DNA from 2 places in the Thermovirga lienii genome. Region 1 is predicted to be linked to the other one. Evidence: predicted binding sites of a transcription regulator. Region 1 holds the regulator's gene; the other holds the start of a gene.
What was found. Region 1 encodes HrcA, which represses chaperone genes, less so after heat shock. Its sites were predicted from a motif close to TTAGCACTCNNTNNNANNGAGTGCTAA; they were not measured.

Region 1 (10,471 bases):
AGCTGCATAGTTTTGGGAGTACCCTTCATATGCATAAGAATTATCGGCGCCTTTTCCTGGGCTGCAACGCGCAGGATCTCAGGGTCCAAGATGCCTGCCGAGATATCGTTGATTATGTCCGCTCCTTCTCCGAGTGCAGCTTTTGCTATCTCGGATTTTGTTGTATCTACGGATATGGGCAGGTCGAAACCTTCCTTACGGAGTCTTTGTATGACAGGTAGAAGCCTTTCTTTCTCCGTTTCCGCTGGTACTGGTTCAGAACCGGGGCGGGATGATTCTGCCCCTATGTCAAGGATTATGGCTCCTTGCTCCTTCATTTCAAATGCTCTTTTTACGCATTCATCCAGCTCCATCGCACGGCTAGTGGAGTAGAAGGAGTCCGGTGTAATGTTAAGTATACCCATGATCTGGGTATTGTCGTTCAGTTCTATGCTCTTCCCGCTACCCAAGACGATGTTCCAACCCTTAATCGCTAAATTCTGAAAAAATTTTTCAAGCTCGCCCTTGATTTTCTCAAGTCCCCAATATGGCATGGCCTCCAGCTTTTTCGCCAGTTTTTCCAGGGAGCTTATTGTTCCCAAAAGTACTACGTCGCTTTTATCGATGGTTCCTTGTATTACGTTCCTGTGAACGATGGCGTCTCCGCCCCGGGACAGCATCTCCTGTTTTAACGCATTGGCAGCCCTGTAATCTACGTCCCTCAAAAAAATGGCATAGGTGTCCTTTTTTGCGCGGAAATAGGGAAAAGACCTTTTGTCTGCGTTGATTTTTTCTAGGATATCTACGAGGTCTTTGTCGGATCTTATGTTGATCAAGTATGGAAGCACTGCGAATCCCCCCATGTTAGTTCATTCTTAATGAATGATATGGTAGGCGAGAAGTGTAGTCAAGGAAGGGGATAGGAAAAACTTGTCCCCTTCCTTGAAAGCGTGATATTAATCAATTTATTCCATAACGAAACATAATTCCCATGTAGGGATCATCAGGTGGATTATGAGAGGGGCTGTGGATATGGAAATGCCCTATAAGCTCTGGTATGGTTTCGTGTCTTACAATCATGTCTAGGAATCTTTCCACTGTGGATAAAGGGCTTTCTCCATCAAGGATTATTTGAAAACCGAGGATTTGTCCCTTCTTGATGGAATCTGCGGGCTCAGTGGAGAAGATGATTTTCCATTGTCCGCTCTTGCCTTCTGGCATAGCGGGTTCTCTTGTCCTTACTGGCATAACTATGGCTGCCGCTTTCATGCCTAAAGATGCTGCTAATTCCTCCGTTAGGCCTACACTTCCCCAGTGAAGGTCAAAGATGGTAGATACCCCCCAAGAAGTTGCAGGTGGGTGCTCTGTGGGTTTGCCGGCTATATTGAGAGCAGCTATTAGGGCTTGCCTCATGGCTAAAGTGCCTATGAGAGGTAAATATGTTTTTCTGCTGACGGTATTTTCTATTTGGGTTGCGTCTCCGATGGCATAAATATTGGGAATGTTAGTTTGCATATATTTGTTTACCACTATGCCTTTTTCTACTTTTATACCTATCTTTGCTGCCAACCTAGTATCTGGTCTTACTCCTGTGGCGAAAACAACTCCAGAAGCCTCAAGCGTTGTTCCGTCGTTCAAAGTTAAAGAACCGTTATGATATGATGTGGCTTGTTTCTCTGTTATAACCTTTATTCCTCTTTCTTCTATCCTTTTCTCTAACAACTTTGCCATATCTTTATCTAGGGCAGGTGTGAGGTGAGGTAAAGCTTCAACTATAGTTACTGTTAGGCCTCGGTCTGCTAGAGCCTCCGCAACTTCAAGGCCAATAGCTCCACTTCCTATGATGATTGCGCTTTGAGCCTCTTGGGCAAACTTATCTAATGCCCTTGCATCATTGGCTGTTCTCATTACATAAATGCCTTTGGCTAGGGATGCTTTAGGGACAAATTGATTCCCAACGCATACCACTTCTCCAGAAAAGTCTTCGTTATCAATTCGATGGTCACAAGACATAAGGACGCCCTCTATTGGTGGGATCCATGGTACAGCACCTGTAGCTAGTATGACGTTATCGTAGGATACGTGCATATACTCAGATGCTTGCGTTTTGATAGTAGCAACTTTTTCCTCCGTGTTAATGGATATTACACTACCGATTATTGTGTTTTGCACTATATCCCTTGGCAGCCTTGGAGATTTTGAAATATCTACAACTGCATCTTCCGGTCCTCCGGGTATCAGTCGTCTTCCCACTCCGTATGGAAGGCTGCAGACTACGGTTGGTTCCAGGTTCATTACTAGCATTGATTTTTTTTTGTCCAAGCGATGTAAGGCAGCATAAGCAGTCCTTCCTCCAGGTCCTCCTCCTATTATCAGAGTTTCTACTTTTTTGGTTGTTTCCACTAAAATTCCCCCTCGTTAGCAATACTTTGGTGTAATTATTATACCCCTAAAGGTATAAGTCAAGGGGATTATTCCCATTCGCTGATGAAGTTCTTTAAATGTCGTGTTTGGTTTAGCAAGATTAGACAGTAACCTTTTTGTGGATCATGGGTAAGAACTGAGTAGGAAGCGGTATCCACGTGAATCTTCCAAAAATAGGGTTCTGGAATCCCTAATGCTCCCGCTATTAGGGGCTTTAGCACTGCCCGATGGGTAACTATTGCGAACGTAGAACCTTGGTGGACCTTTATTAAATGGTTGAGGTTGGCGAAGGCCCTTCTCTGGACGTCCGAGATGGTTTCTGCACCCTGTAGCCTAAGGCGTTCTGGATTTCTAAGCCATAAATTCCATTCCTCGGGGAATTCTTCTTTTATCTCTCTTTTGGGTCTTCCCTCCCACGGACCCAGTGAAATATTATTGAAGCCATTTCTTATCTCTGTAGGGATGTTGGTAACTGATGATATGGTTTGAGCTGTTTCCAATGCCCTGGACAGGGGGCTGGAATATATCTTATCCAGCTTGAAGTTTTGGGCAATCTCATGTGCTATGGCCTTGGCCTGAGATTTCCCGTTATCGTTCAAAGGAAAATCATATCTTCCCCTGAATAAGCCCTCTCTATTGCCCTTGCATTCGCCATGCCTTATGAGAATGACGGTGGTTTTGTAGTGATCTGATCCCATCTTTAACCTTCCTTTCTCTTTGCAGTCAATTAAGAATAATATATCACTTGTACTTAAAATATAGTTGACAACGATTGTGCTCGTTGATAATCTACGTTTCGGTGGAGGCTTATTTAGCACTCACTAAAAGGGAGTGCTAATAACGCAAAAGTGAAGACGGAGGTGACAAACTATGCTGACAGAACGACAGCTAGAAATAGTGCTTGCTGTTGTATATGAGTACATAAAAACCGGAGAGCCTGTGGGTTCTAGAACTTTGGCGAAACGGTATCTCAGAGGGCGCAGCGCTGCAACCATAAGGAATGAGATGGCAGATTTGGAGGAGATGGATTTTCTGTATCAACCTCACACGTCTGCGGGGCGACTTCCTACCCCCAAAGCATTCAGGGTGTATGTGGATGCCATATTGAGAAGGCAAAGAAACCCTGGTGAGGAATATAAATACTGGGTTCAGGAGCTCAAAAAGAAAAGGGATGACCTTGAGTCGGCTCTGAGATATGCCACAAAGCTTCTCGGAGACCTGACAAAGTGTGTAGGAGTAGCGGCTGTGGGGCCAGCAGATGAGGCAGTTCTTCAAAAGGTGGAATTCGTAAAGGTGGCTGAGCGAACTGCCCTCTTGATCGTTATATTGAAAGGTGGGCTTTTGCATCATAAGGTGATTCAGCTTCCTCAGGATATGGATCAGGAGATTCTTGATGAATTATCCCATAGGATAACCACAGTAGCTTCGGGAAAACCGTGGAGGAAAGTAAGGGATGCTTTGCTTCAATATGTATTGCATGGGCTTCAATCTTACGCAGAAAACTGCAAAGCAGCCCTCAAAGAGGTGGATATACTACTTTTAAAGGATTCGTACCACCTCTTCACGGGTGGGAAACATAATATATTGAGTGTTCCTGATTTCGCTGATTTAAGTAGGCTTCAGGTTATAATGACTCTTTTAGAGGAAGAATCATCTATCGTTGAGCTCGTGCAGAAGTTCTCTCCGGATAGGGGACTCTCCGTCATGATAGGTAAGGAGGATCCAGCCTTCCCTATAGAGGATTGTTCGGTGATAATGGCTTCCAATGTGAAGGATGGCAAAAAGACCGTTCTTGGGTTGATTGGTCCAGTTCGGATGGATTATGAGCATTCCATATCTGTTTTGGAAACTATTTTGGGTGGTATATCAACAGATGTGGAAGAGGAGGGGGATAAGTGATGAGTAAAGAAAGAAAGGATAAAGCAATGAATAAAGAACTAGAAAACCAGAAAAACGAGGGTTCTTCCCCTAAGGAGGACCAAAAGGCACATGAAAATGTAGAGCCTGCAGAAGGAAGTATCCCTTCGGTGGAGGCTCTAATGGAGGAAATAGGCAAACTTAAAACGCTCATGGAAAAGCTGGAGGAAGAAAATGCCCAGCTGAAGGAAGCCGCTATGAGGGTTACCGCTGATTTTTATAACTATAGGCAAAGAATTGAGAAGGAAAAGGAGAGGTTGAATGCCCTTGCGGCGGAAAAAGCAATAAAAGAACTATTGCCAGTACTGGATAATTTGGATATGGCCCTTTCGTCCAGTTGCGGAGATGACAGCGAAAAGATACGAAGTGGAGTGGAAATAATAAGAAAACAGTTTTTGGATGTTTTGTGCAAATTGGGCTTGGAACCCATAGATGCGGTAGGAAAGGATTTTGACCCCTCAATGCATGAGGCCTTGGCTATTGAGGAGGTAGAACCAGAACGAGATGGTAAGGTCCTGGAGGAGTACCAAAAGGGATTTATTTTGGGAGGTAAGGTTTTACGAGCATCCAAGGTCAAGGTGGGTAAATCTGAATCTAAGGTAGACGAAAAAGAAGAACAGAATTAAGAAAGAGGTGACCCTTTTGAGCAAAGTTATAGGTATCGACTTGGGAACCACGAACAGCTGTGTTGCTGTAAAGGAAGGAGACAATATAACGGTAATACCAAACGCAGAAGGCGGCAGAACTACGCCTTCCGTGGTGGCCTTTACTAAAGAGAAAGAGATCCTGGTGGGGCAGCTTGCTAAAAGGCAAGCCATAGTTAATCCGGAGAGGACCATAATATCCATCAAGAGGCATATGGGGACTGACCACAAGGTGGATATCGAGGAGAAAAGCTACACGCCTCAGGAAATATCTGCGATGATTCTTCAAAAACTCAAAAGAGATGCAGAGGCATATCTTGGGGAAAAGGTCACAAAAGCGGTAATTACTGTTCCTGCATACTTTACTGACTCTCAGCGTCAGGCTACAAAGGATGCGGGAAAGATAGCCGGTTTGGAGGTTTTGAGAATAATAAACGAACCAACGGCGGCCGCTTTGGCTTATGGGATGGACAAGAGTGGAGATCATAAGGTCCTGGTGTTCGATTTGGGAGGCGGGACCTTTGATGTCTCGATTTTGGACGTGGGGCTGGATGACGGGGTAATTGAAGTGTTGGCAACCGCTGGTGACAATCACCTAGGTGGAGATGATTGGGACCAAAGGATAATTGATTGGATGGTTTCAGAGTTCAGGAGAACAGAAGGGGTAGACCTTTCCAGAGATAAAATGGCCATGCAGAGGCTGAAGGAAGCTGCAGAAAAAGCCAAGTGCGAGCTTTCTTCGATGACTGAAACTACTATTTCTCTGCCCTTTATAACGGCCGATGCCAGCGGCCCAAAGCATTTGGAGATGACGTTGACCAGGGCAAAGTTTGAGGAGATGACCAGAGATTTGCTGGATAGAGTCGTAGGTCCAGTGAGGAGAGCTATAGAAGACTCTGGTCTCTCTACGCAAGATATAGATAAGATCCTTCTCGTCGGTGGTTCTACTAGGATGCCCATGGTCCAGAAGAAGATAGTGGAGATGCTGGGCAAAGAGCCTACTAAGGGCATAAATCCCGACGAATGCGTGGCAGTGGGGGCGGCCATACAAGGGGCCATACTTTCGGGGGAACATAAGGACATAGTGCTAGTTGACGTTACCCCTCTGTCTTTGGGAATAGAGACCTTGGGAGGCGTATTTACCAAGATAATAGAGCGAAATACGGCCATACCGGTTTCTAGAAGTCAGGTGTTTTCTACGGCGTCCGACAATCAAACGCAGGTAGAGATTCATGTTTTGCAAGGGGAGCGTCCTATGGCTGCAGATAATGTAACCCTAGGCAAATTCATACTGGATGGCATACCGCCTGCGCCCCGAGGAATTCCCCAGATAGAGGTTACGTTTGATATAGACGCAAATGGCATACTTAAAGTAAGTGCAAAGGACAAAGGAACCAACAGAGAGCAGCATATAAGAATAGAATCTTCCAACCTGAAGGAAGAGGAAATAGAGCGCATGAGAAAAGAAGCAGAGGAAAATGAAGAAAAAGACAGACAGAGGAAGGAATTGGCTGAAGCCAGAAATGAAGCAGATTCCGTGGCTTATTCAGCAGAGAAGGCCCTGAAAGATTTTAGGGAAAAATTTACTGAAGAAGAGATAAAAAGGCTGGAAACCGAGCTGGATAATTTGAAAGAGAAGGCTAAAGGAGAAAACATAGGGGCTATAAAAGAGGCTAGCAAAAAGTTGATGAGTTTAGTGCATGAGCTTTCTGCAAAGATTTACAATCAAAGCGGAAGTAGAGATGATGGGTTTGCAGAAGGACATACTGAAGGGCAATCACACGAAGACACTATGGATGCTGAATTTAACGAAGAACATAGTGCGTAAGACGAGAGGTGACGAATAGTGGGCGCCTTTGGAGAACATAAAGATCTTTACGAAATATTGGGAGTATCAAGAAGCGCCACTCAAGATGAAATCAAGAAAGCTTACAGGCGCCTAGCCAGAAAGTATCATCCTGATGTTAACCCAGGGGACAAGGAAGCTGAGCAGCGATTCAAGGAGATCAATGCCGCATACGAGGTTTTGAGTGATCCTCAGAGAAGGCAGCAGTATGATCAGTTTGGGACCTTGGATGGTACCCCTGGTAGTTCAGGACCCTTCGGCGGTTTTGGAGGGTTTGGTGACATCTTTGGCGACATATTTGACTCTATATTTGGAAATTTTGGAGGTACTTCCCAAGGGCCTGTGAAAGGACAGGACATTGAGATGCGCCTTGATGTATCTTTGGAGGAAGCTCTTACGGGGGTCTCCAAAGAGATCTCCGTACCTCGATGGGAGTCTTGTAAAAGGTGCAAAGGTTCAGGTGCGGAGCCTGGATATGGAACAAGAGTATGCCCCGTGTGTGGCGGTTCAGGTCAGGTAGAACAGCATAGGCGCACTCCCTTCGGCTCCTTTGTGAGCGTTACGGTTTGTCCAGAGTGCGAAGGTACGGGCAAGAAAATAGAGAAGCCTTGTAGCGAGTGCGGAGGAAGGGGTAAGACAAGGGTATACAAAAAGGTAAAGGTTAACGTGCCTAAAGGTGTAGATACAGGAGTCAGGCTCAGAATCCAGGGAGAGGGAATGGATGGATTGAGGGGTGGCCCCCCAGGAGATCTTTTTTTGGTCGTGAATCTTATCCCTCATGACGTATTTAAGCGGGAAGGTGATGATCTGCACATGTTTCTGCATCTTTCCTTCCCCGAGGCTGCTTTGGGGTGCGAAAAAGAGCTTGAGCTTCTTGATGGGACGTATAAGCTTGAGGTTCCCCAAGGAGTACAGAATGGCCATGTGTTCAAGATCAAGGGGAGGGGGATGCCCAAGCTCAGGCATATGGGACGAGGAGATTGTCTTGTCCATGTAATAGTTGATGTCCCCAAGAAACTCACAGATAAACAGCGAGGATTGATAGAAGCCCTCGCTAAGGAAATGAACGTAGAGGTTAAATCAGGAGGATTCATAGAAAAGCTGAAAAATTTACTGTAGCTGCCTGGATAAAAGGACGGGGCAGAAGGGGGAAAGATCTCTCATGGAAGAAAAAGGGAGTTTTTGGTGGTATGTAACCATAGAATCCAGGGGAATGGACGAAGAGGTCCTTAGTTCTTTAGTGGATCTTTCAGGCAGCATAGGTTCTGAGTTGGTGGAAACTCAAGATAAGATGGCAGTGAAGGCTTATTACAGGTCTTCCCACAGCTTGGAATATTGGATAAGCAGGATCAACGAAGTACTTAAGCCGTGGCCTGAATTGAAAATAATAGACGCAGGAAAGATAGAAAACCAGCGGTGGCATACCGTATGGAAAGAGGCGTTTCCTCCGATAGAGATAGGCAAGACGTTGGTTGTGATGGCCCCGTGGCATAAAAATTCATATAAGTCCGAAAAGGAAAAGAATGTTCTTCTGGTTTATCCTGGTACAGCCTTTGGAACGGGTTATCACGAAAGCACGCAGATAGCTTTGGAACTTTTGGAAAAGTGTATGGAAAAAGGCGACACTGTAGTAGATGTGGGCACTGGCTCCGGTATTTTAGCCATCGCGGCAATTAAACTTGGGGCAAAGAAAGTTTTTGCTAGGGACTTGGATCCAGCTGTTTTGGATGAGGTTAAATCCAACCTGAGACTGAATCAAATCTCCGAAGGTCTGGTCGAGGTTGAACAAGGTAATTTGCTTGATGGATTTAATAACATGGTGGACTTGGTGACGGCGAATATCGTTTTCGAGCCACTCATGAAACTTCTTCCTTCTTTGCCTGCTAAGCTAAAAAAGGGAGGAAGGGCAGTTTTCTCTGGTTTGGTTAGAAAAGAAAGGGACTCCTTCATCTCTGCTTTGAAGGAAATAGGTTTCGAAATAAAGGAGGAGGCTTCGAAAGGGGATTGGTGGGGTGTCTTTGCCCAGAATACGTCTGGAGGACAGCAGTAAAATAGACAATAATGTCTGGCTGATAGAGCCTTCGGAAGCTCACCACCTGCTCCATGTTAGAAGATGCAAAGAGGGGCAGAAGGTTGAAGGCTTGCTTGGGGATAGGCTGGTTGTTCTCCGATTGGAAGTTAGAGATGATAAGCTATTGGGGCATGTGGAGTGGGAGGAAGAATGTCCTCCCGAAAGGAGCCTCTGGGTCTTGCTGGGGCTTACCAAGGCGGAAGCTTTCGAGCTAGCATTAAGACAGGTGACCGAGTGCGGGGCTACGGTCATTGTGCCCCTACGTTGTGAGAGAAGTGTAGTAAGAATTGATGAAAAGAAAGAAGCAGCAAAGATGGCAAGGTGGAACAGCATATTAAAAGAGGCAACCAAGCAGGCCAGAGCCTTTCGGGTTCCCAAGCTTTTTCCTTTAGTGCAGGTAAAAGACATAACTACTTTGGCTTTACCTGCTTTTAAGTATGGAGCCTTTTTGGACGAAGGAAGCGTAGAGTTGTTGAGTTGCAGGCCTAAAGACGAGGCCGCGATAGCCATAGGCCCAGAGGGAGACTGGTCCGATGAAGAAAAGAAGATGCTTGTAGAGTTTGGCTTCAAACCAGTTAGTTTGGGTGCAAGGATAATGAGGGCGCCCACGGCAGCAGCAGTAGGAACTGCCGTTTTGTCTATGCTCTTGGAAAAGGGTTGATTTAATTGCCTTATGATCGCTTGAAGGGTAAGAAAATTATCATAGAGACTCTTGGATGCAGAAGCAATTTATACGAATCTGAGGCTATTGCCTCGGCTCTGGAGGCCCTAGGAGCTGAGATTGTCGAGTGCCCTCCGTATGATGTTGCAATCATAAACAGCTGTACTGTGACTCAGGAGGCGGATCGCAAGTGTAGGCAGTTGATCAGGAGATTGAAAAGGCTTTCTCCCGAAGGGCAGGTAATAGTCTGCGGGTGTTGGGCGCAAAAAGTGGAAGAAAGGGAGGCTAAAGCCCTTGGAGTAAGGGCCCTTGTAGGGAACAGGAAAAAGAATCTAATTCCTCAGATACTAGCTTCTCTGTTTAAAGAAACGCAAGAAGAACTTATAGTTAAAAGGCACTCGCTTCAAAGCTGTGGGGAATGGGACGATTTGTTTCTATCTAGGCCTCATTTTCACACAAGGGCCTTTGTGAAAGTCCAGGATGGATGCTCCAGAAATTGCTCTTACTGCATCATACCCAGCGTTAGAGGAAAGTCTGTCAGTAGGCCATTGGAGAACGTAGTAGAGGAAGTTCAAAGTCTTGCACTCAACGGATGCAAGGAAGTGGTTCTGACGGGGATCCAGCTGGGCTTTTACGGCAAGGATATAGGATCTAATTTGGCAAATTTAGTGGAGGCTTTATCGGGAATAAAGGGGATAGAACGTATAAGGTTCGGTTCTTTGGAGCCTTTTGGGTTGAGTAGAGACTTGATTTTCAGGCTTGCTTCCTTTAGTAAATTGTGTCCTCACTTTCATCTGCCTCTGCAAAGCGGCGATGACCAGGTGCTAGAGGCAATGAATAGGGGATATAACTCTTCTGATTTTGCAAAGGTTGTTAGTTGGTTTAGGGAAGCTTTTGGAGCGGACGTTCATATAGGGACCGATATAATG
Region 2 (10,471 bases), on a different contig from region 1:
AAGAAGATAATGGAGCTTCCAGAACTTGTGGTCAGCTGCACCGCCGTAAGGGTTCCGGTCTTCAGGGGGCATTCTGAGGCCATAGTGGCTACCTTCAAAGAGGAACCTTCGTTGCAGGATGCCTTCAAGGCCCTCTCAGAGGCTCCGGGAGTTTCCCTTATGGATGACCCGGGGTGCTCCTACAGCGTGCCAAGTGAGGTGGCGGGAACGGACCCCGTCTTCGTTGGTAGGGTAAGGAAGGAACCCCTTTGTGAAAGGTCCCTGTCCCTGTGGGTGGTGGCGGACAACATAAGGAAAGGGGCGGCGCTTAACGCAGTCCAGATAGCAGAGGAACTCATAAGGAAAGGACTTATATAGTAGTTGTGTGGTGCCTTTGGGCTTCTCATAAGGTAAAATAAAATAGATCCTCAGGAGAGGTGGATAATCTTTAAAGAAGGGTGAGCATGTCCTATGCGTAAAAGTCTTGTTTTGTTGATAGCGTTCGTTTTGGTGTTTTTTTCTGCGGTCGTTTCCCTTGCGGGAGCCATGGAGCTATTTGCTGACAAGTTGGTTTACGATCCCGATGACGGTACGATAACTGCAGAAGGAAATGTAAACGTGAAAGGAGTGGACATGTTCGCCGAGGCTGTGAAGGGGAAGGCCTCCGCTGATGGAAGCAAGATGGAACTTCAAGAAAAGGTGAGGATCCGCTCCATCAAGGACCCCATGCTCATAGAGTGCGCCAAGGCTCAAGCGATTTTGACCGAGCATGGGCGGAAAGTGACCTGCTGGGAAGTTCAAAGGTTCGTTCATGAAGCAAGAGGGGTCACCATGAGTGCAGAAAAGGTGGTGGGGCTTCTTAAAGACGGAGCCTTTGAGAACATAAAGGCCACGGGGAACGTAAAGGCCCAGATGAAGGACAAAAACAAGAAAACCGTGACAGTGACCTCGAAGAGTGCCTATTACGACAGCAAGAAGGGGACGGTTCTTTTTCAGGGCGAGGCTTTTGCTGTGACTGAGGACAGGACCGTTGAAGCTGATAAGTTCACCTACTATCTTGCCGATGGAAAAATAAAGGCTGAGGGCTCCACCAAAACGGTCTTCATCCTTAAAGATCAGGAGAAAGAGTAATGGCTGAGAAGTATCTATGGGCCCGGGGGCTTTCCAAGTCGTACAAGGGCCGGAAGGTGGTTTCCTCCGTGGATATCACAGTGAGGCAGGGTGAGATAGTTGGCCTTTTGGGCCCCAACGGAGCAGGAAAGACCACTACTTTCTACATGGTTCTGGGACTTGTCAAACCTGATGGTGGCAGGGTTCTCATAAACAACGAGGACATAACGGACCTTCCCATGTACAGGAGGGCAAGATGCGGCATAGGTTATCTGCCTCAGGAAGCCTCCATCTTCAGGAACCTCACTGTGAAGGAAAACCTTGAGCTGGTCCTGGAGGAGAGGGGCATCACTGGCAAGGAAAAAGAAAAAGAGGTAGACAGGTTGATAGAAGAGTTCAGCTTGGGGCATGTAGCCCACATCCCAGGATATGCCTTAAGCGGGGGAGAAAGGCGCAGGGTGGAGATAGCCAGGACTTTGGCCATTGAGCCTGCCTTCATACTTCTTGATGAGCCCTTCAGTGGTATCGATCCCATAGCGGTTTACGACATACAGCAGATAATATTGGAGATACGCACCAAGGGGTACGGCATACTTCTGACGGACCACAGCGTTAGGGAGACCTTGGCCATAACCGACCGAACGTACCTTATCCACCAGGGCAAGATCCTGATAGAGGGTACTCCGTCGGAGGTCGCTGAGAGCGAAGTTGCAAGGAAGTTTTATTTGGGCGAGCGCTTCTCCTGGTGAAGCCATGGGATGGTGTGCCAGGCCTTTTGGCGGATCTTCTTTTCTATCATGTCCACAGCCTCTGCCACTGGCTCTGATAGGCCTTGGCCTAATGCAAGGCTGTAAGGTTGTATGGCTATCAGAACTATCTCCACGAGGTTTCTGTATGGCTCAAGCATTAACCCCAGCGGCAGGCCGTGGGAAGAGAAGTTTACCGATTCTTCTTCGTCCAGTGACAACAAGAAGGTGGAGCCTGGCTCTGCTCCAAGGTCGGCAGCGTCAACCACAAGAAGAGTCTTGGTGGTTTGCGGATCTATGGTTTTCAAGAAGTTTTCTGGGGTTAGGCCACACTCGTAGGCGGTGCAAAAAGGTGGAGGGTCTTGCTGTATCTTTCTTGCCAGCACTACTCCGGCTGCATCGTCGCCGAGAAGTTCATTGCCAAGTCCCCAGATGAGTGTATTATTTCTCATGTTGCTATCAATCCTTTCTTCGTCAAGTTTAAGAGGAGGTTCTTAAATGTCTTCCCGAAGTTCCAGCATGGTTCGCCACTCCATAAAGATGATGGCCGGAACCTTTGTGAGCAGGATATTGGGCCTTTTGAGGGAGGTCTTGATAGCCTCTCTCTTTGGGGCCACTGGGAAACTGGATGCTTTCCTGGTGGCCTATACCCTGGCAAACCTTACCAGGCGCCTTTTGGCTGAGGGGGCCCTTTCTGCCGCGTTCGTGCCGGTTTTCTCTCAGTTGCTCAAAAAAGAAGGCAAAGGCCGTGCTTTCTCTTTGGCCTCTCAGATATTAACCGTATTGCTGGTTGTAACTATTCCTTTGATAATTCTAGGAGCCATCCTTGCACCGAAGCTGGTGTCTATCTTGGCGCCAGGCTTTGGCTCTTTTTACTCTGAGCTGGCTAGTCAGCTTACCGTTCTGATGCTTCCTTTTCTTCTGTTCATATCTGTCGCAGCTTTGGCCATGGGCATACTGAACTCCCTCGGGTGTTTTTTCGTGCCCGCCGTGGCTCCTGCGCTCAGCAACGTGGTATTCATAGTCCTTGTTGTAATTTTAGCACCAAAGATGGAAATTTACAGTTTGGCATGGGCCGTGTTGGCTGGAGGGTTCGCTCAATGCGCTCTCCAATGGTTCTGGATAAGGCGTTGGAATTTCACTCTCTTGCCCGCAGTGCCTGACAGAAAGGATGAATCTCTTAAAAAGACGTTGCGCCTGTTCTTGCCCTATGCCGCGGGGCTTTCTATAACCCAACTGATTCCCGTTTTCAGCAGGATCTTGGGCTCTTTCCTTCAGGAAGGGTCCATCTCCGTGTTGAATTATGCCGACAGAGTGCTTCAACTTCCCTTGGGGCTTTTCATCATAGCCATTTCTCAAGCAGTGTTGCCTCTTTTCGCCCATCTTGCCATGGAGGACGAAGATTCCTTTAGAAAAGGACTGGAGGAGGCTTTGCAGTTTGCCCTTTTCATAGTAGCCCCAGTGGTAGTGGGAATGGTGTTGCTCAGTGAGGAAATTGTACATTTTCTGTTCTTCCGGGGTGCCTTCGGTACGTGGGCGTGGAAGGGCACCTCGTGGGCGCTTTTGTTGTTCGTGCTGGGACTGCCGGGCACCTCTTGCCTTACCGTGCTTTTGAGGGCCTTCTACGCCAAGGGGTGCTCCAGGGAACCTGTAATAATATCGGTTTTCAGCGTTGTACTTTACGTAGCTTTCGGTTTTCTGCTCATGAAGCCCTACTCCTATGGAGGATTGGCTGCAGCGTCTTCTATATCCTTTACCCTCACAGCCGTTCTGGGAGGCGCTCTCCTTGCCAAAAGGGGTATAAAGGTGAACCCCTTCAATGTTTCTTGGCTTGCGAAAATTTCTCCGGGGCTTGTCTTGATGGGCGCTACGGTGTATTTTCTCAAAGTACTTTGGGTTTACCCCTTAAATGGCAGCCTTCTCGGAAAAGGGCTTTGGATGGTGGCCGCTACTGCTTCAGGGGCCCTCTCTTACGGGGTTGTGACATGGATTGCAAGGTGCAGGGAGTGGGAGTGGATCCTTGGGGCTTTAGGTAAAACCTCAAAGAATAAGGGCGAATAAACGACGAAAAGGAGGCAGCATGCTGTGATAAGAAAGGCGGCGTTACCTTTTTTGATGTTCTTGATTCTGTTTGGCATGTTTTCCTCAGGTGCCTTTGCGGTGCAGGAGGATTTGGAGAGGTTGCTGGAGGAAAGAACAGCGGTACTGTATGTTGAGGGCCAGAAGCTGGGGAACTTGATAATAGGTGCCCGGGCCAAGCTGGAGTTCATATACGTCGACGCTCCTCTGGTGAGGGCTGTGAAGGAGAGCGACAGGGCCCCCTCTTGGTTGGAATGGCACGTCAACAAATACGGTTCAGATGAAGCCAAGGGCAAGAGCCTTTTTATCTTGAGGGTGGAAACTTTCAAGCCCTTTACTTTGGTACCGGAGATGATAACCATAAACGATCTAAAGCTCAGCGATGAAAACGTCCTGACTAGAAAGGAGTTCGCTCCCCTAGGGGAGCTTCCAAGCTCCTTCAGTGGTGCTTTGGTGTTGGCGATTCCAAGGGAACTCGTGAGGCCTGGCCAAGAGGTCAAGTTCAGTTGCGGAGGTGGCGAGGTAACATGGGTTGCACCAAAGAAGTGAAACTGACTCACGTTTACAGGTGCCCTTCCTGTGGTAACAGGTTCTCTTCATCGAGCCCAACTTTTCGGTGTCCCAAGTGCAGGAGCAAGTTTCTGATCCACGAGGAAGGACCCCCTCTCAAGAGGGCGAAAAACTGCAGGGGCTCCTGTTCTGGATGCAGTGGATGCGGAGGTTAAGATTCAGATGATTACCTTAGGTATAGAGACTAGCTGTGACGACACGGGCCTGGCTCTGCTTGAAGGGCCCCGGAGGGTGCTGGCTGACGTCTTGCACAGCCAGGTGGAGGTCCATGCCCCCTTTGGAGGGGTCGTTCCGGAGGTGGCTTCCAGGCTGCATCAAGATGCCTTTCTGCCTCTTTTGATGAGGCTGTTGGAGTCCGCTCAGATCAAGGACCCCAAAAAGGAAATAGATCTTATAGCGGTGACCGTGGGGCCAGGCCTTATGGGGTCTCTTTTGGTGGGAGTGATGTCAGCAAAAGGGCTTGCTCAGGCGTGGGGTGTGCCCATAGTGGGAGTCAACCATCTGGAAGGCCATATCTTCGCCAACGTAATGGCCCATGGAGAATTGGTCCCTCCCTTTTTAAGCTTGGTGGTTTCTGGCGGCCACACGGAAATATACGAAGTACTGGACTACGGAAACTACAACCTCCTGGGCAGGACGAGGGATGATGCAGCCGGAGAGTGCTTCGACAAGGTGGCTAAGTTGTTGGACCTTCCTTATCCTGGAGGCCCCATAATAGACAAGCTGGCCCAAAAAGGAGAATCTACGACCTTTGATTTCCCTGTGCCCCTATCGAACTCAGGGGAGGTTGAGTTCAGCTTCAGTGGTCTTAAGACGGCGGTCCTATGGGCGATAAAGAAGCTGAAAGCGAAAGGTCAAGCTATACCCGTGGAAGATATCTGCGCTTCCTTTCAACGTGCCGTAGTTGAGTCCCTAGTGGGAAAAGTCAGGCTGGCGGTAAAGAAAACTGGCATAAGGAAGGTTGCTATATCGGGTGGTGTTGCGGCGAATTCAGCCCTAAGGGAGGCCCTGAGAAAGGAAAGAGACATAGAGGCCTTTATTCCCCCGGTGAAGATGTGTACCGATAATGGCATAATGATCGCAGCTGCTGGCTACAACAGGTACATGAGGGGACACGTGGACGACCTTCGCATAAACCCCAATCCTTCCATGAGTTTATAAAAACAAGCAAAACAAAGAGAAAAAAAGCATAATAAAAAGAAATATTGGCTACGCGGGGAATAATCGACTTTATTTCCCGTTTAACACTCTTGAGTAGCCGCTTCCTTGCATGTACTATCATTCGCGGTCAGGTTAGCACTCACAGCTAGCGAGTGCTAATATAGAAAGAAGATCCGTAGAAACATTAAAGAATACAAGATAAGGAGGGAATAGCGAAATGAAGCTTAAGCCACTTGGTGACAGGATAGTTGTAAAGGTTGTAACTCAAGAAGAGAAGACTAAAGGTGGAATAGTCCTTCCCGATACCGCAAAGGAGAAGCCTCAGGAAGGCGAGGTAATCGCTGTAGGTACCGGCAGGGTGCTTGATAACGGTCAGAGATTGCCTCTCGAGGTAAAAGTTGGAGATCGCGTGATCTTCAGCAAGTACGGCGGTACTGAAGTTAAGGTAGAAGGTGACGAGTACCTCATCTTGAGTGAAAGGGATATATTGGCCATCCTTGAGAAATAATCTGCTTGGGGATAATTTTTAAAAGACCGAAAGGAGGAAGTAGCAATGCCAAAGATGCTTGCTTTTAACGAAGAAGCCCGTAGAGCTTTAGAGCGTGGTATTAACAAAGTTGCAGATACAGTAGGTGTTACCCTTGGTCCAAAGGGTCGCAACGTAGTCCTGGAGAAGAAGTTCGGTTCTCCCACGATAACCAATGACGGTGTAACCATCGCCAAGGAGATAGAGCTTGAGGATCCCTTTGAGAACATGGGAGCTCAGCTGCTCAAGGAAGTTGCTTCTAAGACCAACGATGTCGCTGGTGACGGTACTACGACTGCTACCATTCTCGCTAGGGCAATGATAAACGAAGGTATGAAGAACGTTGCCGCTGGCGCCAATGGTATGCTCATGCGCAGAGGTATAGAGAAGGCTGTTGACGTCGTGGTCGATGAGCTAAAGAAACTTGCTATTCCCGTCAAGGAAAAAGAGAAGATTGCCCAGGTTGCAGCCATATCCGCTAACGACAAGGCTGTTGGTGAGCTGATCGCCGAGGCCATGGAAAAGGTTGGAGAAGAGGGCGTTATCACTGTAGAGGATAGCCAGACCGTGGGGACCACCCTTGAGGTTGTTGAGGGTCTCCAGTTCGATAAAGGCTACGTGAGCCCATACATGATGACCGATGCCGAGAGGATGGAGGCAAGCCTCGAGGATGCTTACATCCTTATCCACGATGGTAAGATAAGCAGCGTCAAGGACCTCATTCCTCTCCTTGAGAAGGTTGTACAGACCGGTAAGCCTCTGTTGATAATCGCTGAGGACATAGAGGGCGAGGCCCTTGCCACCTTGGTGGTCAACAAGCTCCGTGGCGTGATGCAGGTTGTCGCCGTAAAGGCTCCTGGCTTCGGTGAGAGAAGGAAAGCCATGCTCCAGGATATAGCCATAGTGACCGGTGGTCAGGTCATCTCCGAGGATGTGGGCATCAAGCTTGAGAACGCTGATCTATCCATGCTCGGTCGCGCTAAGAAGGTCCGCGTGACCAAGGAAGAGACCACCATCGTAGAGGGTGCCGGTGATCCTGATGCCATAAGGAAGAGGGCTGCCCAGATCAAGGCCGAACTTGAGGAGTCCACTTCCGAGTACGACAAGGAAAAACTTCAGGAGCGCCTTGCCAAGCTTGTCGGTGGCGTGGCTGTGATCCAGGTTGGTGCCGCTACTGAGACTGAGCAGAAGGAGTTCAAGCACAGGATCGAGGACGCTCTCAACGCTACCCGCGCGGCGGTAGAAGAGGGTATAGTAGCTGGTGGTGGCGTGGCTCTCTTGAATGCCTCCGAGGCTCTGGACAAATTCATTGAGGAGCTCGAGGGCGACGAGAGGACCGGTGCCATGATAGTGAAGAAAGCTCTTACCGCTCCTGTGTACCTCATCGCCACTAACGCTGGTTATCAGGGCGATGTGGTCATAGAGAAGGTCAAGAGCCTCAAGAAGGGCCACGGCCTCAATGCTGCTACCGGCGAGTACGAGGACCTCGTGAAGGCCGGTATCATCGACCCAGTGAAGGTTACCCGCAGTGCCCTTCAGAACGCTGGCTCCATCGCGGCCATGGTCTTGACGACCGAAGCCTTGGTCGCCGATAAGCCGAAGAAAGAAAACGAGAACCCCATGCCAGCAGCAGGTATGGACTACTAGTAAAGTAAAAAGACCTAGAAGGGCCCTTCCTCGGAAGGTCCCTTTTCTTTTTATGGGGGTTTTCTGATAAACTTTACATGATGCAATATTTCGATCAGGAGGATAGAGCCACAATGGGAAATTCAACTTCGGCAATTGAGGAAAAGGTTATAGTTCTAGACTGCGGTTCTCAGTACACTCAGCTCATAGCCAGGAGGATAAGGGAGCTTGGCGTTTACAGTGAAATACTTCCTTGGGATACCCCTTACGAGGAAATAGCGCAACAATCCCCTAAGGGTATAGTGATTTCAGGAGGTCCCTCCTCCGTTAGAGAGGAGGATTCCCCGACGGTCCCAGAGGACGTATTGAGTGGTAAAGTTCCCGTACTTGGAATATGTTACGGCATGCAGCTTATTGCTCACATGTTGGGTGGAGTGGTCAAGAAAGGGCCCTTCGCCGAGTACGGTAAGGCCACGGTTAATGTGACCGATCCAAATGCCGACATTTTCTATGGAGTTTCCTCCCCCCTTCAGGTATGGATGAGCCACTGGGACTACGTGGAACAGCCCCCCAAAGGTTTCAAAGTGGCAGCCAGGAGCGAATCGGGAATGATAGCGTCCATATATAACGATGACCTGAATGTATGGGCTCTTCAATTTCATCCCGAGGTGTGGCACACCCAGCAGGGCAGCAAAATATTGGAAAACTTCCTTTTTAAGATATGTAAATGCAAGGGGCTTTGGGACCTAGAGGGCTGGATAGACATGATGACAAAACAAATAAAAGAGACCGTAGGGCAAGACAAGGTCATATGTGGCCTTTCTGGCGGAGTGGACTCCACAGTGGCTGCAGTTTTGACCCACAAGGCCATAGGGGACAACCTTGAATGTATTTTCGTAGACAACGGTCTCTTGAGGATGAACGAGGCCCAGGAAGTGTTGAAAGTCTATGAGGACCTGCACCTAAAGGTCCATGCTGTAGATGCCCGCGAGAAGTTTCTTAGTGCCCTGAAAGGGGTAACCGATCCAGAAAGAAAGAGGAAGATTATCGGTGAAATATTCATAAGGGTCTTCGAGAAAAAAGCCAACGAGATAGGTGGCGCCAAGTGGCTGCTTCAGGGTACGGTGTACCCCGATGTGATAGAAAGCGGGAAGAAAGGTAAGGACGCTGCCGTCATAAAGAGCCACCACAACGTGGGGGGCTTGCCGGAGGAGATGGATTTAAAGGTCTTAGAACCCCTTAGAGATCTCTTCAAGGACGAGGTCAGAAGAATAGGGGCCATGCTGGATGTGCCCGAGGTCATTTTGAAACGGCACCCATTCCCAGGGCCTGGACTAGCGGTTAGATGTTTGGGTGAGATCACTCCTGAACGCCTTGATACGCTGAGGAAGGCTGACAAAATCTTCTTGGAAGAAATAAGAAAAGAGGGGCTTTACGACGAGATCTGGCAGGCTTTCTGTGTTCTGCTGCCAGTAAAGACCGTGGGCGTTATGGGAGACGTAAGAACCTACGCAGAGATAGTGGGTCTGAGGGCAGTGAGTTCTCAGGATGGCATGACCGCTGATTGGGTCAAGCTCCCCATGGAACTTTTGGACAGGGTCTCTCGGCGCATCTGTAATGAGGTTCCTGGCGCGAACAGGGTGGTCTACGATGTCACCAGCAAACCGCCTTCCACGATAGAGTGGGAGTAATTGGTTGTTGTTAATCCAAAGCTGGAGGGGGCAACATAGATGAACAAAGACGTAACCTTGCCGAAGGGGAAAAACATACGGAGAAGCTACGGGCCTTTCGTCGTGGCGTTCTCCTTGATGGCCCTTTTGACGTACAAGGTTGCCTTTCCTTTGTTTCGCCCTCTGGCTTGGTCGGCGCTATTGGCCTTTTTTGCATATCCAGTTTATAGGTGGTTACACCAGGGCCTCATGAAAGGAAAGCATGAAAACGTGGCAGCCGCCCTCACCACCGCTCTTATAGTGCTTCTTTTAGTGGTGCCTGCGGGGTTTTTGGCCACCCTTCTGGCCAAAGAGGGAATAAAAGTCTACGGCCAGATAGTAGACCTCTTATCTGGGAGCAAGGCTGTGGATTTCGCCTCCATATCCGAAAGGTTACCGCAGTGGTTGGAGACCAAGGGCATAAACATCAGTGCTCACTTAAGTTTTCTGGGAGATATACTCAAGCAGGCAGGAAGGTTTTTGGCAACCCAGATAGCTTCCTTGTCAAGGAATCTTTTGGGCAACACTTTAAGGATGATCTATCAGCTTATTGCCATCACCGTGGCTACTTTCTTCTTTCTGAGGGACGGTCATATTGTACTGGATTTCATCGAAGATATATTGCCCCTCTCCGAAGAGGAGAAGGTCTCGTTGTTTACGCGGGCCAAGAGGTTGCTTCAGGCGGTGGTGTACGGGATCACCTTTACTGCGGGTATTCAGGCTACCTTGGGTGGTTTGGCCTGGTGGAAAGCAGGTCTTGAAGCTCCAGTGATTTTCGGGGCCATAATGTTTGTTCTGGCAATGATTCCTTTCGTGGGTACCCCCCTGGTGCTTTTGCCAGGGGCAGCTTACCTTGCCTTGACCGGTAGCTGGAAGGAGGCCATATATCTTGCCATATGGGCCCTAGCGGTGGTGAGTACAGTAGATAACTTCATCCGTCCCATATTCATTTCCGAAGGAAGCAG

Region 2: groES (co-chaperone GroES) is a predicted target of HrcA. The motif match lies at 5,778-5,804, and genes of this name have one in related genera.

The regions. Positions count from the first base shown of each region.
Region 1 is NZ_DAITZW010000003.1:27,791-38,261, forward strand. It holds gene folP (dihydropteroate synthase) at 1-827, opposite strand, end outside; gene V7Z69_RS02045 (NAD(P)/FAD-dependent oxidoreductase) at 940-2,382, opposite strand; gene V7Z69_RS02050 (histidine phosphatase family protein) at 2,451-3,101, opposite strand; gene hrcA (heat-inducible transcriptional repressor HrcA) at 3,274-4,302, shown strand; gene V7Z69_RS02060 (nucleotide exchange factor GrpE) at 4,302-4,946, shown strand; gene dnaK (molecular chaperone DnaK) at 4,963-6,792, shown strand; gene dnaJ (molecular chaperone DnaJ) at 6,811-7,929, shown strand; gene V7Z69_RS02075 (50S ribosomal protein L11 methyltransferase) at 7,973-8,860, shown strand; gene V7Z69_RS02080 (RsmE family RNA methyltransferase) at 8,829-9,542, shown strand; gene mtaB (tRNA (N(6)-L-threonylcarbamoyladenosine(37)-C(2))-methylthiotransferase MtaB) at 9,563-10,471, shown strand, end outside.
Region 2 is NZ_DAITZW010000018.1:8,221-18,691, reverse strand. It holds gene V7Z69_RS06145 (aspartate-semialdehyde dehydrogenase) at 1-357, shown strand, start outside; gene V7Z69_RS06140 (LptA/OstA family protein) at 451-1,110, shown strand; gene lptB (LPS export ABC transporter ATP-binding protein) at 1,110-1,838, shown strand; gene V7Z69_RS06130 (hydrogenase maturation protease) at 1,811-2,287, opposite strand; gene murJ (murein biosynthesis integral membrane protein MurJ) at 2,334-3,896, shown strand; gene V7Z69_RS06120 (hypothetical protein) at 3,921-4,463, shown strand; gene tsaD (tRNA (adenosine(37)-N6)-threonylcarbamoyltransferase complex transferase subunit TsaD) at 4,647-5,645, shown strand; gene groES (co-chaperone GroES) at 5,863-6,153, shown strand; gene groL (chaperonin GroEL) at 6,199-7,818, shown strand; gene guaA (glutamine-hydrolyzing GMP synthase) at 7,932-9,488, shown strand; gene V7Z69_RS06095 (AI-2E family transporter) at 9,528-10,471, shown strand, end outside.